Regions from separate parts of the Rhizobium sp. CF142 genome, predicted to be linked through region 2. Evidence: riboswitches for the same ligand, from Rfam matches in the RefSeq annotation. Region 2 holds a riboswitch; the other holds the start of a gene.
What was found. Region 2 has a riboswitch for cobalamin ahead of bluB (5,6-dimethylbenzimidazole synthase). Riboswitches for the same ligand answer to the same signal wherever they lie in the genome.
Positions count from the first base shown of each region.

Region 1: another riboswitch for cobalamin. It lies ahead of cobU (bifunctional adenosylcobinamide kinase/adenosylcobinamide-phosphate guanylyltransferase); the one in region 2 lies ahead of bluB (5,6-dimethylbenzimidazole synthase).

Region 1 is NZ_AJWE01000016.1:7,932-15,058, forward strand. Features, by position in the region: gene PMI11_RS04825 (chloride channel protein) at 1-1,342, opposite strand, end outside; cobalamin riboswitch at 1,550-1,946, shown strand; gene cobU (bifunctional adenosylcobinamide kinase/adenosylcobinamide-phosphate guanylyltransferase) at 2,310-2,819, shown strand; gene cobW (cobalamin biosynthesis protein CobW) at 2,824-3,870, shown strand; gene cobN (cobaltochelatase subunit CobN) at 3,880-7,127, shown strand, end outside.
Region 2 is NZ_AJWE01000135.1:22,542-29,668, forward strand. Features, by position in the region: gene PMI11_RS34260 (3-deoxy-7-phosphoheptulonate synthase) at 256-1,323, opposite strand; partial or broken gene PMI11_RS34265 (DHA2 family efflux MFS transporter permease subunit) at 1,566-3,047, opposite strand; cobalamin riboswitch at 3,133-3,324, shown strand; gene bluB (5,6-dimethylbenzimidazole synthase) at 3,366-4,067, shown strand; gene PMI11_RS34275 (MFS transporter) at 4,085-5,629, opposite strand; gene PMI11_RS34280 (LysR family transcriptional regulator) at 5,764-6,618, shown strand; gene PMI11_RS34285 (DUF2865 domain-containing protein) at 6,648-7,127, opposite strand, start outside.

The sequences.
Region 1 (7,127 bases), on a different contig from region 2:
GGATGCTCTCTCCGCGCAGGTGAAAGCGCCATGTGGCGAAGGAGTAGCCGAAGGTGGTGCGCACCACGAGCGAGGAGGTGATGACGGCGGCGAGCACCAGGGCGGTGATCGGAAAGTCGCCGGTAATCTCCAGCGCCAGGAAGGTCATGGTCAGCGGCCCGCCGATGACGGCGACGGCGAGCGAACTCATGCCGACGACGGCGTAGATCACGGGCGTCAGCGTCGCATCGGCGAAATAGGGGGCGGAATAGGCAAAGAGCTTGCCGAGCAGCGCTCCCATGAAGAGTGAGGCGAAGAACAGGCCGCCCCTGAAGCCCGAGCCGATGGAGACGGCCGACGCCACCGATTTCAGGAGGAAAAGTCCAATCAGCGCCGGGATCGTGATCTCATGGGAGAGGTTCAGATGCAGCGCGCCGTGACCGGCGGCCAGCACCTGTGGCGAGACCAGCGCCAACAGGCCGACGACGATGCCGCCGAGTGCCGGGCGGAAGGGCAGCGCAATCGAGCTCTTGCGCGCCAGTTCCTCGACGAAAGAGACGCCCTGCATGATCAGGATGCCGATGCCGGCGCAGAAGGCGCCGAGGGCGATCGCCGGGACGTAGTCGGCGGGTTGGACAGCGCCGAAGCTGCCGACATCGATGATGAAATCGCTGCCGGAGAGCAGCCGGGCAACCAGTGTAGCGACAAGGGCGGCGACGACGACAGGCGTCAGCGAGATGATGGTGTAGGTGCCGATGATCAGCTCGAAGGCATAGAAGGCACCGGTCAGCGGCGCATTGAAGGCCGCAGCGATGGCGCCGGCCGCGCCGCAGCCGACGAGGACGCGCAGATCCGCGCGGCGCAGCTGCAGCTTCAGGCCGAATTTCGAGGCGATGCCGGCTGCAAGCTGCGTATAGCCGGCCTCCAGACCGACGGAGGCGCCGAAGCCGTTGGAAACGAGATTCTGGATGGCGACGAGGATGCTGTCGGTCAGCGACAGACGGCCGCCATGGAGCGCATTGGCTTCGATCGGGTCGACCATCGGTTTCTTGCGCCATCTTGCGAGAATGAAGATCAACAGGCCGAGCAGCATGCCGCCCGCAACCGGGGCCGTCATCAGCAGGAACTTGCTGTCGATCTCAGAGGCGCTGAGCCTCGTCGTGCCGTCTATACCGAAGATCAGCCTGTGCATCTCTTCCGAGACATAGCTCATGGCGGTGACTGCAAGCCCTGAGGCAATACCGACGAGCGCGCCGGCAAAGACCATGCCCATTTCGCTGTGTCGGATAAGCGCGCGCAGGCGTCCCGGATCGAGGACGGTGCCAAGAGGGCCGAGGCGGCGAATATCCATTCGGGAGAGCATCATGGGGAAACTAGGCGGCAGGAGTGGGGGTCAAGGGCGGAGCCGGCATCCGCATGAGCGGCAATTGCGGCAAAATACCGACTGGGCTGTAAAGTTTTTGTGACGCAAGCCTTTGATTAAAGACGATAATATCGGTAGTGTAAGTCGAGATGAGCGCTATGCGCGCCCGGTGCACCGATTGACATGCCTGGGGCGGAAGCCTAACCATGAATTGACATAATGGATGGTTCCGGATCGGCCTTAAGCCTTCCGGATGAAAAGGGAATGTGACGGGGCGGACCCAAGCCGGGCGCTTTCATCACAGCCGACCCCGCGACTGTAGAGCAGTCAGGGTCTTCCATCCGGCATTTCGATTGCGGCGCCGACGGTTTTGCATTCTGCAAGCGGGCAAGGCGGGACAAGTGCCGGAAAAGCCACTGGGAATGCATCGTGATCAGCCGGGGCAGGACGCCTCTAATTCTACGAATCGTCCGCCTTTTCACGAGATGCAGCCGGGAAGGCGAGGCAGATCCGCTGGCACGATCAGGGGCGACCGGAAACGGTCTGCCCCTGTCGCGGCCGAAAACTGCGAGCCAGGAGACCTGCCATCCGTGCCGGGCATAATGCCCATACTGGGCCGTTTGCCCGCTGCCAGCACGGAGGTTGTCTTGGCTGAAGGATTTGATTCAGCGCCGCCTCTGGTGGTGCGATGTGGAGGCGCCGGTACGGTGCGTTCGGCCTCTTCCGTCGAGTATGCGGCACCCCCCTCTGTCCTGCCGGACATCTCCCCCACAAGGGGGGAGATTGAATCGTGGCAACGCTCTTCCCAAACAACAGATGTAGGGCGAAGGTCTGGCCTCTTGCCGATCTCTCCCCTTGTGGGGGAGATGTCCGGCAGGACAGAGGGGGGTGTTACACTCTCCAAGGTCAAGGAACGCAAACCCGGAATGAGCCTTCGCTATGCCCTCTCTCCGAGGAGCGTTTCGGCATGACCGCCACCTTCGTCCTCGGCGGCGCCCGCTCCGGCAAATCCCGCTTCGCCGAAAACCTCGTCACCACAAGCGGCCTTGAGCGCCACTACGTCGCCACCGGCCGCGCCTGGGACGATGAGATGCAGGCGCGCATCGACCAGCACAAGGCCGATCGCGGCTCCTCCTGGACCACGCATGAGGAACCGCTCGATCTCATCGAACGCCTTGCGGCCATCGATGGCGAGGGCAGGGCTGTTCTCGTCGATTGCCTGACGCTGTGGCTTACCAATTTGATGATGGAGGGGCGCGATATCGCCGCCCAATCCGCCGCCCTTGCCGCCTTTCTACCGCAGGCAAAGGCGCGGCTCGTCATCGTTTCCAATGAAGTCGGCCTCGGTATCGTGCCTGAGAACCGCATGGCGCGGGAGTTTCGCGATCATGCGGGCCGGCTGCACCAGATGATCGCGGCTTCGGCCGACGAAGTGTATTTTATCGCGGCAGGTCTGCCGCTGAAAATGAAGGGTTAAATCCATGCAGCAGAAAATTCCCGCAACCGTCATCACCGGCTTCCTCGGTGCGGGCAAGACGACCATGATCCGCAACCTGCTCACCAATGCCGGCGGCAAGAAGATTGCGCTGATCATCAACGAGTTCGGCGATCTCGGCGTCGATGGCGACGTGCTGAAGGGCTGCGGGGCGGAGAATTGCACCGAGGACGATATTATAGAGCTCACCAATGGCTGCATCTGCTGCACGGTCGCCGACGATTTCATTCCGACCATGACGAAGCTTCTGGAGCGCGACCAGCGCCCCGACCATATCGTCATCGAAACCTCGGGCCTCGCCTTGCCGCAGCCGCTGGTCGCCGCTTTCAACTGGCCGGATATCCGCAGCGAAGTCACCGTTGACGGCGTGATCACCGTGGTCGACAGCGCCGCTGTTGCGGCAGGGCGTTTTGCCGATGACCATGATGCTGTCAATGCACGCCGTGTCGAGGATGAATCGCTCGATCATGAAAGCCCGATCGAGGAGCTTTTCGAGGATCAACTGACCTGCGCCGATCTGATCGTGCTCAACAAGACCGATCTGATCGACGCTGACGGCCTTGGCCGTGTGAAGAGCGAGGTCGCCTCGCGCATCGCCCGCAAGCCTGTGATGATCGAGGCCAGGAACGGCGAGGTGCCGGCAAGCGTACTGCTCGGCCTCGGCATCGGCACGGAAGACGATATCGGCAACCGCAAGTCCCATCACGAGCTGGAGCATGAGGATGGCGAGCCGCACGATCACGACGAATTCGACAGTTTCGTCGTCGAACTCGGTGCTATCGCCGATACATCAGGTTTCGTCGAGAAGCTGAAGGGCATCATCGCCGAGCATGACGTGTTGCGTCTCAAGGGCTTCATCGATGTCTCCGGCAAGCCGATGCGCCTGCAGCTGCAGGCCGTGGGTGCCCGCATCGACCAGTATTTCGACCGCGCCTGGGCACAGGGCGAAGCCCGCAGCACGCGCCTTGTCGTCATCGGCCTGCACGAGATGGATCAGGACGCGGTGCGCAAGGCGATCGAAACGCTCGTCTGAGGATAGAGAATGCATCTGCTTCTGGCCCAACAGGGAACAATCAGCGACGGGGACGAGGCCATCGACCTCGGCCAGTCGCCGGGCGATATCCTGTTCCTCTCGGCCGCCGACACCGAGCTTGCGGCAATCGCTGCGGCTCATTCCGGCGGGGCGAGCGGGCATACGCTCAGGCTTGCGAGCCTGATGAGCCTGAAGCATCCGATGTCGGTCGATACCTACGTCCAGCGCACGGCACGACATGCGAAGCTGATCATCGTGCGGGCGCTGGGTGGGGCGAGCTATTTTCACTATGCGCTCGAGGCGCTGCACGCGGTTGCCGCTCGCAATGGGGCGCTGATTGCGGTGCTGCCGGGCGATGCGCGGCCGGATGCGGGGCTGACGCCGTTTTCCAATGTGTCGCTTGAGGATCTGAATGCGCTGTGGGCGTATCTGATCGAGGGTGGCGACGCCAATGCGCGGGGCTTTCTTGCCTATGCCTCGGCGATGCTTTCGGGGGCGGAGAAGCCGGCGCCAGCCGCGCCGTTGATGAAGGCGGGGATCTGGTGGCCGGGGCGGGGGCTTGTCGGGGTTGAGGAGTGGAAGGGGCTTGTTTCGGGTGTGTCTTCTGCGGCCGTTGCGGATGAGACACCCCCCTCTGTCCTGCCGGACATCTCCCCCACAAGGGGGGAGATCGACAAGGAGCGAGACCAACACCCTACATTAGTTGTTTGGGGAGAAGCTCTCCGCGATTCAATCTCCCCCCTTGTGGGGGAGATGTCCGGTAGGACAGAGGGGGGTGCCGCACACTCGCCGGCAGACGAAAGCATTGCGCATTCGACGGAAGAGGTGGAAATCGAACCCACGTTTCATCCCACCGGCCGCGCTACCGTCGCCATCGCCTTCTACCGCGCCCTCGTGCAAAGCGGCGAAACCCGCCCCGTTGAAGCCCTGATCGAAGCCCTGCAAGCGAAAGGCCTGCGCCCGTTGCCGGTCTTCGCCTACAGCCTCAAGGATCCCGTCTCCAAGGGCATCCTCGAATCCATCTTCGCCGAATTGAAGCCCGATGTCGTCATCAACACGACGGGCTTTGCCGTTTCCGCACCCGGCGCCGATCGCGAGCCGACGGTGCTGGAGGCCAATGACGCCATCGTGCTGCAGGCAATCTTTTCCGCTTCGTCGCGGGAGGCCTGGGCAGGCTCGTCGCAGGGACTGTCGGCACGTGATCTCGGCATGAATGTCGCGCTGCCGGAGGTGGATGGCAGGGTGCTGTCGCGTGCCGTCTCCTTCAAGGCTGCCGCCCGCTATGACGTTGCTGTCGAGGCCAACATCGTTTCCAGCGAGCCGGATGAGGCGCGCATGAACTATGTGGCATCGCTTGCCGCCAACTGGGCGCGGTTGCGGCAGATGCCGGCGGCGAGCAGGCGGGTTGCGCTCGTCATGGCGAACTATCCAAACCGTGACGGACGGCTCGGCAATGGCGTCGGCCTCGATACGCCAGCCGCCACCATTGAGGTGATGCGGGCGATGGAGAAGGCCGGCTATCCGGTCGCCGATATTCCTGCCGATGGCGATGCGCTGATACGGCACCTGATGGCGGGACCGACCAATTCCGGCTTCGATGGCAAGGTCGTGCGCGAGCAGCTTTCCCTGAGTCGATACAAGGATTTCCTGGAATCTCTTCCTGCTCAGATTCAGGATGAAGTCAGCACGCGCTGGGGTGTGCCGGAGGCCGATCCCTATGTCCGCGATGGCGCTTTTGCGCTGCCTTTCGCCCGGTTCGGCGACTTGCTGATCGGTATCCAGCCGGCGCGCGGTTATAATATCGATCCGAAGGAAAGTTATCACTCGCCCGATCTCGTGCCGCCGCACGGCTATCTCGCCTTCTATGCTTTCCTGCGCGAGGAATTCTGCGCACAGGCAGTGATCCACATGGGCAAGCACGGCAATCTGGAATGGCTGCCGGGCAAGGCACTGGCGCTATCGGAGACCTGCTATCCGGAGGCGATCCTCGGGCCACTGCCGCATCTCTATCCCTTCATCGTCAACGATCCCGGCGAGGGCACGCAGGCGAAACGCCGCACTGCCGCTGTCATCATCGACCATCTGACGCCCCCGCTGACACGCGCCGAAAGCTACGGGCCGCTGAAGGATCTGGAGGCGCTTGTCGACGAGTATTACGAGGCATCGGGCGGCGATCCCAGGCGTATCCGCCTGCTTAGCCGGCAGATCCTCGATCTCGTTGCCGATATCGGGCTGGATCGGGATGCGGGCATTGCCAAGGGCGAGGCCGAAGGTGAGGCGCTGAAGAAGCTTGATGCCTATCTCTGCGACCTCAAGGAAATGCAGATCCGTGACGGGCTGCATGTGTTTGGCGTGTCGCCCGAAGGGCGATTGCTGACGGATCTCACCGTGGCGCTGGCGCGGGTGCCGCGCGGGCTGGGTGAGGGTGGGGATGCAAGTCTGCAGCGGGCGATTGCTAGGGATGCTGGGTTGGGCGTTGTGCTTGCGACACCCCCCTCTGTCCTGCCGGACATCTCCCCCACAAGGGGGGAGATCGAATCGCGGCAACCATCTCCCCAAACAACTGATGTAGGGCGACGGTCTGGCGTCTTGTCGATCTCCCCCCTTGTGGGGGAGATGTCCGGCAGGACAGAGGGGGGTAGCTCCGCCTTCGACCCTCTCGATTGCGACATGGCCGCCACCTGGACTGGTCCACGGCCGGCGATCTTTGCCGATATCACCGACGCTCCCTGGCGCAGCAACGGCGATACGGTCGAGCGCATCGAACTGCTCGCCGCCAAGCTTGTCTCCGGTGAAATCACCTGCCCACCTCTCTGGTCCCAAACCAGAGCCGTCCTCGACGAAATAGAATCCCGCCTCAAACCCTCGATCCTCGCCTGCGGCCCGGCAGAGATCGCCAGTCTGCTGCGCGGCCTCGACGGCCGTTTCGTGCCGCCCGGGCCATCTGGCGCGCCGACGCGCGGGCGGCCGGATGTGTTGCCGACGGGGCGGAATTTTTACTCGGTGGACAGTCGTGCTGTGCCGACCCCCGCAGCCTACGAACTCGGCAAGAAATCCGCCGAACTGCTGATCCGCCGCTATGTGCAGGATCACGGCGAATGGCCTGTATCCTTCGGGCTGACGGCCTGGGGCACGTCCAACATGCGCACCGGCGGCGACGATATTGCCCAGGCCTTGGCGCTGATCGGGGTCAAGCCCGTGTGGGACATGGCGTCCCGCCGCGTCACCGGCTACGAGATCATTCCGCAGGCCATGCT
Region 2 (7,127 bases):
ACCACTATTTGGAGTTCTTTTGGTAGCCCCGCAAATTTACCCTCTAATTATATTGTCTCTGTTATTGCATTTCCTAAGGAAGAACGAGCGCGCCTTAAAAGAGGCAATGTGGCTCTGGTCAGTGATATTTGTGATCGGATCCGCGTGGACCGCTCTGCTCATCTATGCAATCAACAACGGGTAACCCCCAAAAGGACCACGCCACCGCCCTGCGAATGGGCGGCGGGGTTTACCCGCCGCGACTGATGCAGCGGCTCAAGCCGCGACAGCGGCCTTGCGACGATCGCGGACGGCCTGGGCTAGATTCTCAAGCACGTCGACCGACATGTCCCAGCCGATGCAGCCGTCGGTGATCGACTGGCCGTAGACCAGCGGTTTGCCGGGAACGAGGTCCTGGCGGCCGGCGACGAGATTGCTCTCGATCATCATGCCCTTGATGTGATGGTTGCCGGCGACGATCTGGCCGGCGACGTCTTTCACGACCTTCGGCTGGTTCATCGGGTCCTTGCCGCTGTTGGCGTGGCTGGCATCGATCAGCATGCGCGGGTCGACGCCGAGCTTGACGGCCTCGGCGATGACGGCCTGCACGTCAGCGGCCTCATAGTTCGGCCGCTTGCCGCCGCGCAGGATGATGTGGCAGTCCTCGTTGCCGCGTGTGGAGGCAATCGCTGCCTGTCCGTCCTTGGTCACAGCCGGGAAATGGTGCGGCTGGGAGGCCGCCATGATCGCATCGAGCGCGATGCGCGCGCCGCCATCCGTGCCGTTCTTGAAGCCGATCGGGCAGGAGAGACCCGAGGCAAGCTGACGGTGGATCTGGCTTTCGGTGGTGCGCGCGCCGATGGCGCCGTAGCTGACGAGATCGGCGATATATTGCGGCGTGATCGTGTCGAGGAATTCGCAGCCGGCCGGCAGGCCCATGGCGTTGATGTCGAGCAGCAGCTGGCGGGCAAGGCGCAGGCCTTCCTCGATGCGGTAGCTGCCGTCGAGATGCGGGTCGTTCATCAGGCCCTTCCAGCCGACGGTGGTGCGGGGCTTTTCGAAATAGACGCGCATGACGATTTCGAGGTCGCCTGACAGGCGTCGTCGCTGTTCGACAAGCCGGGATGCGTATTCGCGGGCGGCTGCCGGATCGTGGATCGAGCAGGGGCCGATGACCACCAGCTGGCGATCGTCTTTACCGGTCAGGATATTGTGGATCGTGTCGCGTGTGCTGGTCACGGTCTGAGTGACCGCGCGGTCACGCGGGATTTCCTTGATAATGTCGGCAGGTTTGGTCAACGGGGTGATCTCGACGATGCGCAGATCATCAATGGTGTCAGTCACGGTATGCTCTCCTGTTTGGTCATACCGTGGCGGAACAAAAAAGCCGCCAGGTTGACTAGCGGCTGTTCGGGTGTGTCGTCGCGTTAGTTTCGGTTACGCACAGACCCGCATCCGCTGGAAGCAGCGGTACGAATAAAATCGCGATGCGTAAACGGACGAAATCGACATGCAGGCTATGTAGCTATGCCGATCGGAATTGTCACGTGGAATCTGTGAGGAAAAACGACAGATCCGTGAAGTTTTCAGCGGCTCTCGGCCATTGCCTGTCCTTGGGCCTCTTTCGGTTCTGCCGCCTCGGCATGTCTGTTCTTGTGGCGGCGTGTCGTCAGTTCTTCGCCGGCATTGGCAGGCAGGCGCAGGAAGGTGATGCAGGCAAGTGCTGATATCGCGGCCACGATGAAGAAGGCGATATGGAAATCCGAGACCAAAAGCTTGCCGCCGTGGAAGCTCGAGGAGATTTCCAGGATCGTGCCGGCGACGGCAACGCCCATGGCCATGGAGATGCGCTGCGCTACCGCATTGATGGCGGTTGCCTGGCTGCTGTCGGCCTCGTCCACATCGCCGAAGGCCATGGCGTTGACGCCGGAAAAGGCCATGGAGCGCAGAAGGCCGCCGACGAGAAGACAGCCCATGATGACGTACATCGGCGTTTCCGCGGTGAAGAAGCCGTTCACGCCGAGGAAGATCGCTGCGAGGAAGGTCGTCAGCGCAATGACGTTGCGGAAGCCGAAGGCGTTATAGGTGCGGGTAGCCGCAAATTTCGAGCCCATGGAGCCAAGAGCGCTGATGAAGGTGATCGAGCCGGATTGGAGCGGCGTCAGGCCGAAGCCGAGCTGCAGCATCAGCGGCATGAGGAAGGGCAGCGCGCCGAGGCCCATGCGGAAATTCGAGGCGCCGAGGATCGCCGCCCGGAACATCGGGTAACGAAACATCTTGGGATCGAGCAGCGGGTGCGGCGTGCGCCTGGCATGCACGAAATAGAGAATGCCGGAGAGGACGCCGACGGCGACAGTGACATAGCCGTAGATGACGGGAACGGCGGGCAGACTGATGACCGAGAGGCCGAAGACGAAACCGGCAAAGCCGATACCCGACAGGAAGAAGCCCGGAAAATCCATCGGCTTCGGGCTGCGCGGCTCGACGACCGGCAGGAAACGGGTGACGAGGACGATGCCGATAATGCCGATTGGCACATTGATCCAGAAGATCCAGTGCCAGCTTAGATAGGTTGTCAGGAAGCCGCCAATCGGCGGGCCCATGATCGGGCCGATCAGCGCCGGAATGGTCAACCATGCCATGGCATTCACCAGCTGGTGACGTGGCGTGCCGCGCACCAGGAGCAATCGCCCGACCGGCGTCATCATCGAGCCGCCAGCGCCCTGGATGAGGCGGGAGATGACGAAGGCGGCGATGGAATTGGAGAATGCGCAGGCGACCGAGCCGACCATGAAGACGAAGATCGCCAGGCGGAAGATTTTGCGTGCACCGAAGCGATCCGACATCCAGCCGCTGATCGGAATGAAGATTGCGAGCGCCACGAGGTAGCTCGTTACCGCAAGTTTCAGCGCGATCGGCGAGGTGCCGATATCGGAGGCAATGGCCGGCAGGCTGGTGGCGATCACGGTCGAATCCATCTGCTCCATGAACAGGGCGACCGCAAGGATCATTGGTGTTAGGCGGGACACGGGCAACCGGAAGGCAATGAGAGAGGATTCGGCGCCAGCGGCGTCGGGTCTCGTTCTAGGCCAGCATTTTCAGCCTGTCCACGAAATGAATGTCGCATGCAGCTTGCCGCCATGCCGTTTCCGCGCCATAGATCACCCGTCAGGTGCCCGCTTTCATAAGCGGGAGAATCGGGAATCCGGTGCAAGACCGGAACGTGCCCAACGCTGTAAGGCCGACGCTTGCCGCATAGAATGCCACTGGCCGCAAGGCCGGGAAGGCTGCGGCCAAGCGGATGACGCCAAAGTCAGAAGACCGGCCTGGCAAGATAGACCCAACCCGCGCGGACGGCGGGCGGTTGCGTTGTTGGGGATTTGACGATGCGACCCATTGATGATGCCGTTTGCCCGGCATCCAGCTTTTCTGCGGCCGAACGCGAGGCCGTCTATCACGCCATCATGACGCGGCGTGACGTGCGCAGCCAGTTCCTGCCCGATCCCTTGCCGGATGATCTGGTGACGCGTCTTTTGACCGCCGCGCATCACGCGCCCTCGGTCGGCTTCATGCAGCCATGGAATTTCATTCTGGTGAAGAGCGTCGAGGTGAGGGCGCGGGTACGCGATGCCTTCCTCAAGGCGAATGAAGAAGCGGCCCGCATGTTCGACGGCGAGCGGCAGGAACAATACCGTTCGCTGAAGCTCGAAGGAATCGTCCAGGCGCCGCTCGGCATCTGCGTGACCTGCGATCCGACCCGCAGCGGCAGCGTGGTGCTGGGTCGTACCCACAATCCGCGCATGGATAGCTATTCCACCGCCTGCGCCATCCAGAACCTGTGGCTTGCGGCACGAGCCGAAGGCGTGGGCATCGGCTGGGTCAGCATTTTTCGCGAGGGTGACCTGAAGGAGATCCTCGGCATTCCCGATCATATTGAGGTCGTCGCCTGGCTCTGCGCCGGCTTCGTCGACCGGCTCTATGATAAGCCGGAACTGGCGGTCAAAGGCTGGCGGCAGCGGGTGGCGCTGGAAGAGCTGGTTTTCCATGACGGCTGGGGGCAGGTGGAAAGCGAGGCCGCGCCGGTTTGAGCTGGCGCGGGTGTGCGTCACTCGGCCGGCTGGGTGCTGCAATCCTTGGCGCAGGCCGGTGTCCTCCAATGGCCAAAGGTGAGGAAGCTCGCAGCAGCGAGAAGCCAGACGCCGATCGCTCCATAGAGCATGACGCCGCCGAAGCCTGCGACCAGCGCACCATGCACCGTCTCGGCAGGAATATCAGGCAGAGCGGCGATGTTGCCGGCGGAGATCCGTTCGGCAAGCGGGCGTAGATCGCCGGCATCGATCGAGTTCGGCAAGGCGCTCCTTAGATGGGAGAGCACGCCGCTGAACAGGATGAAGCCCATGACGGCGATGTTGATGGCGAGCGAGATCATCCGGGCGCTCATGTCGATGCCGGAGGCCATGCCGGCGCGATCGCTGGAAACCGCACCGGTTGTCGTGTTGGTGACCGGCGTGTTGGTGAAGCCAAGCCCGATGCCGGCAAGCAGCGCGCCGGGCAGCATCGTCAGCCAGCTTGCCGCGGCGGCGGCACTGCCTGACTTCATCAGCAGGAAGCCGAGCCCGATGGTGAAAAGGCCGCCGGGAATGATGATGCCCGGCCGGTAGCGCAGCATGAGCCGTTCGGCAAGCGGCGGCACGACGAGCGTCGGCAGCGTATAGGCAAGCAGCGCCAGACCCGCGGCCACACTGCCATAGCCGAGACCGGCTTCATACCAGATCGGCAGATAGATCATGAAGGGCCAGAAGCTGATATTCATGGCAGCCGAGCCGATGATGGCACCCGAGAAGGCGCGAATGCCGAAGACTGAAGCATCGAACATCGGTCGCGGGTTCAGCCTCTCGGCAATGACGAAGGCGACGAGGCTTGCCGCGGCAAGTCCGACAATGCCAAGTGCTGCAGGGCTGGCAAAGCCGAGAGCCGGACCCTGGGTGATGAAGTAAGCGAGGCAGAAGACCGCCAGCGAAAGGGTGGCAATGCCGGCCATATCGAGCCGTCCTGCAGCGGGGTCACGCGATTCCTCAACGCCCGTTACGGCAAGCGTTACCGTCACGGCTGCCAGCACGGCATGGATGAGGAACACCCATTGCCAGCCGGCCGCCGCAACGATCGCAACGCCGATGATCGGGCCGAAGCCAAGGCCAATGCCGAAGATGATGCCCCACCAGCCGAAGGCGATGCTGCGGGCGCGGCCTTCCCGAAATTGATGAGAGAGGACAGCCACCTGGCAAATCAGCATCACGCCGCCGCTCATGCCCTGCAGAAAGCGGGAAACGATCAGCAGCGAAACATCCTGAGCAAGGCCGGCAATCAGTGAGGTGAGGCCAAAGGCGGCAATGCCGATCAGGAAGACGCGCTTGCGGCCGTAGCGATCGGCCAATGTGCCTGCCGCCATCAGCACCGTCGTCACGGCGATCGTATAGGCATTCATGATCCATTGCAGCGCGCTGAAATCGGCATGCAGCACCTTTTCCAGCGTCGGCAGGATTGCGGGTACGCTCGATATTTCAAGGCCGAACATCAGTGAGGAGAGGCAGGCCGCCATCAGGGCGATGATGCCTCTGATACGTGAGGATGGAGGGGAGGCAGAGATCATGCTTTGGCCTTTCGACGTTGAGACATAGAACGGTGACATCCGTTGTTGTCCATTTGCGTCAGCATAAGCAGAGCTTGATCATTACAGAATTGGATGATTGAATATTTCAGACACAACAATTTCGGATAGATCCAATGACCATGCTCGATGTCGATTCCGTTCAGGCTTTCGTGACGATCGCCGAGAACAAGAGCTTCACCCGCGCTGCCAGTGAGCTCGGCAGCACGCAAGGGGCGATCAGCGTCAAGCTCAAACGGCTGGAGGAGCGGCTCGGCCATCGGCTGATCGAACGCACGCCGCGGCTGGTGCGGCTTTCGGCACAGGGGGCGGTATTTCTTGATGCCGCACGGGAATTCCTCGCTGCCCATGACCGGGCGATCGAAGCACTTTCCTCGTCGCGCCGTCGTTTCAGACTGGGCATTGCGGCCCATGTCGCCGGCCCGGAAGTGCCGACGCTGCTTGCGCGCCTCAATGCCCATGATCCGGGGCTGACAATCGAGGTCCGGCTCGACAATTCCTGCGAGTTGCTTGCCGCCTTCGATCGCGGCGACCTGGATGCGGCGATCGTCCGTCGGGACGAGGACCGGCGCGATGGCGAGGTTCTGGCACCGGAGCATTTCGGCTGGTTTGCAACGCCGCAATTCGAATATCGCCGCGGCGAACCGCTGCGTCTTGCAGCACTGTCGCCCAACTGCAAGGTGCGGGATGTCTGCACCCGGGCGCTCGATGCGGCAGGCATTCCCTGGGCGGAAGTCTTCCTCGGCGGCGGCTCTTCGGCTGTGACAGCAGCCGTTTCGGCCGGGCTTGCCGTCTCGACCTTCTCCTATCGTCTGGCGCCTGTCGGCACGGTCGAGGTCAGCGAGCGCTTCGGCCTGCCGGCGCTGCCATCCTCCGAGGTCGTGCTGCATTCGACACTGACGGACGCCAAATCGCGTGCGGCCCTGCGCACATTGGCGGCAGCCTTCAGAGAACATCGCTCGTCAAACTGAAGACGCGATTTCGACTGCCGCTATCGTGGTTATTGCTGTTGTTGGGGCTGCGGGCCTGATGTCGCCGGATTGGTGAGATCGATCTTGCCCTGATCGCCGGCCAGAAATTGCGGGCCGACCTGGCGCACCTTGTTGCTGGCGGGGTCGTAGGGACGATCCGGCACCTGCGCCTGCGGGGCGGGCGGGGCGCTTGCGGCCTTCGGTGCTTCCGTATGGATCGTGGTGATCGAACCCTTCGGCTCAGGCGCCGGTGCATAGGCTGCCTGGCTCCTGCGCATTTCCTCGTAATAGGCGGTCAGATTGCAGGAGCAGGCGGATTTTTCGCCGGGCGCGCGGGTCTTGTAGGCAAAGGCGTTCTTCATCGCGCCATAGGGGGCGCCCGTTGCCGTCGAGATCATGTTCGAGGCGTCGGCGCTGGAGATGTCGCGGTAATAGAGCTCCGTCTCCACACCAGGGCACATCTTGGCGCAGGTCGCGGCATCGCGGCCGAAATCGACCGAGGTTGCGTT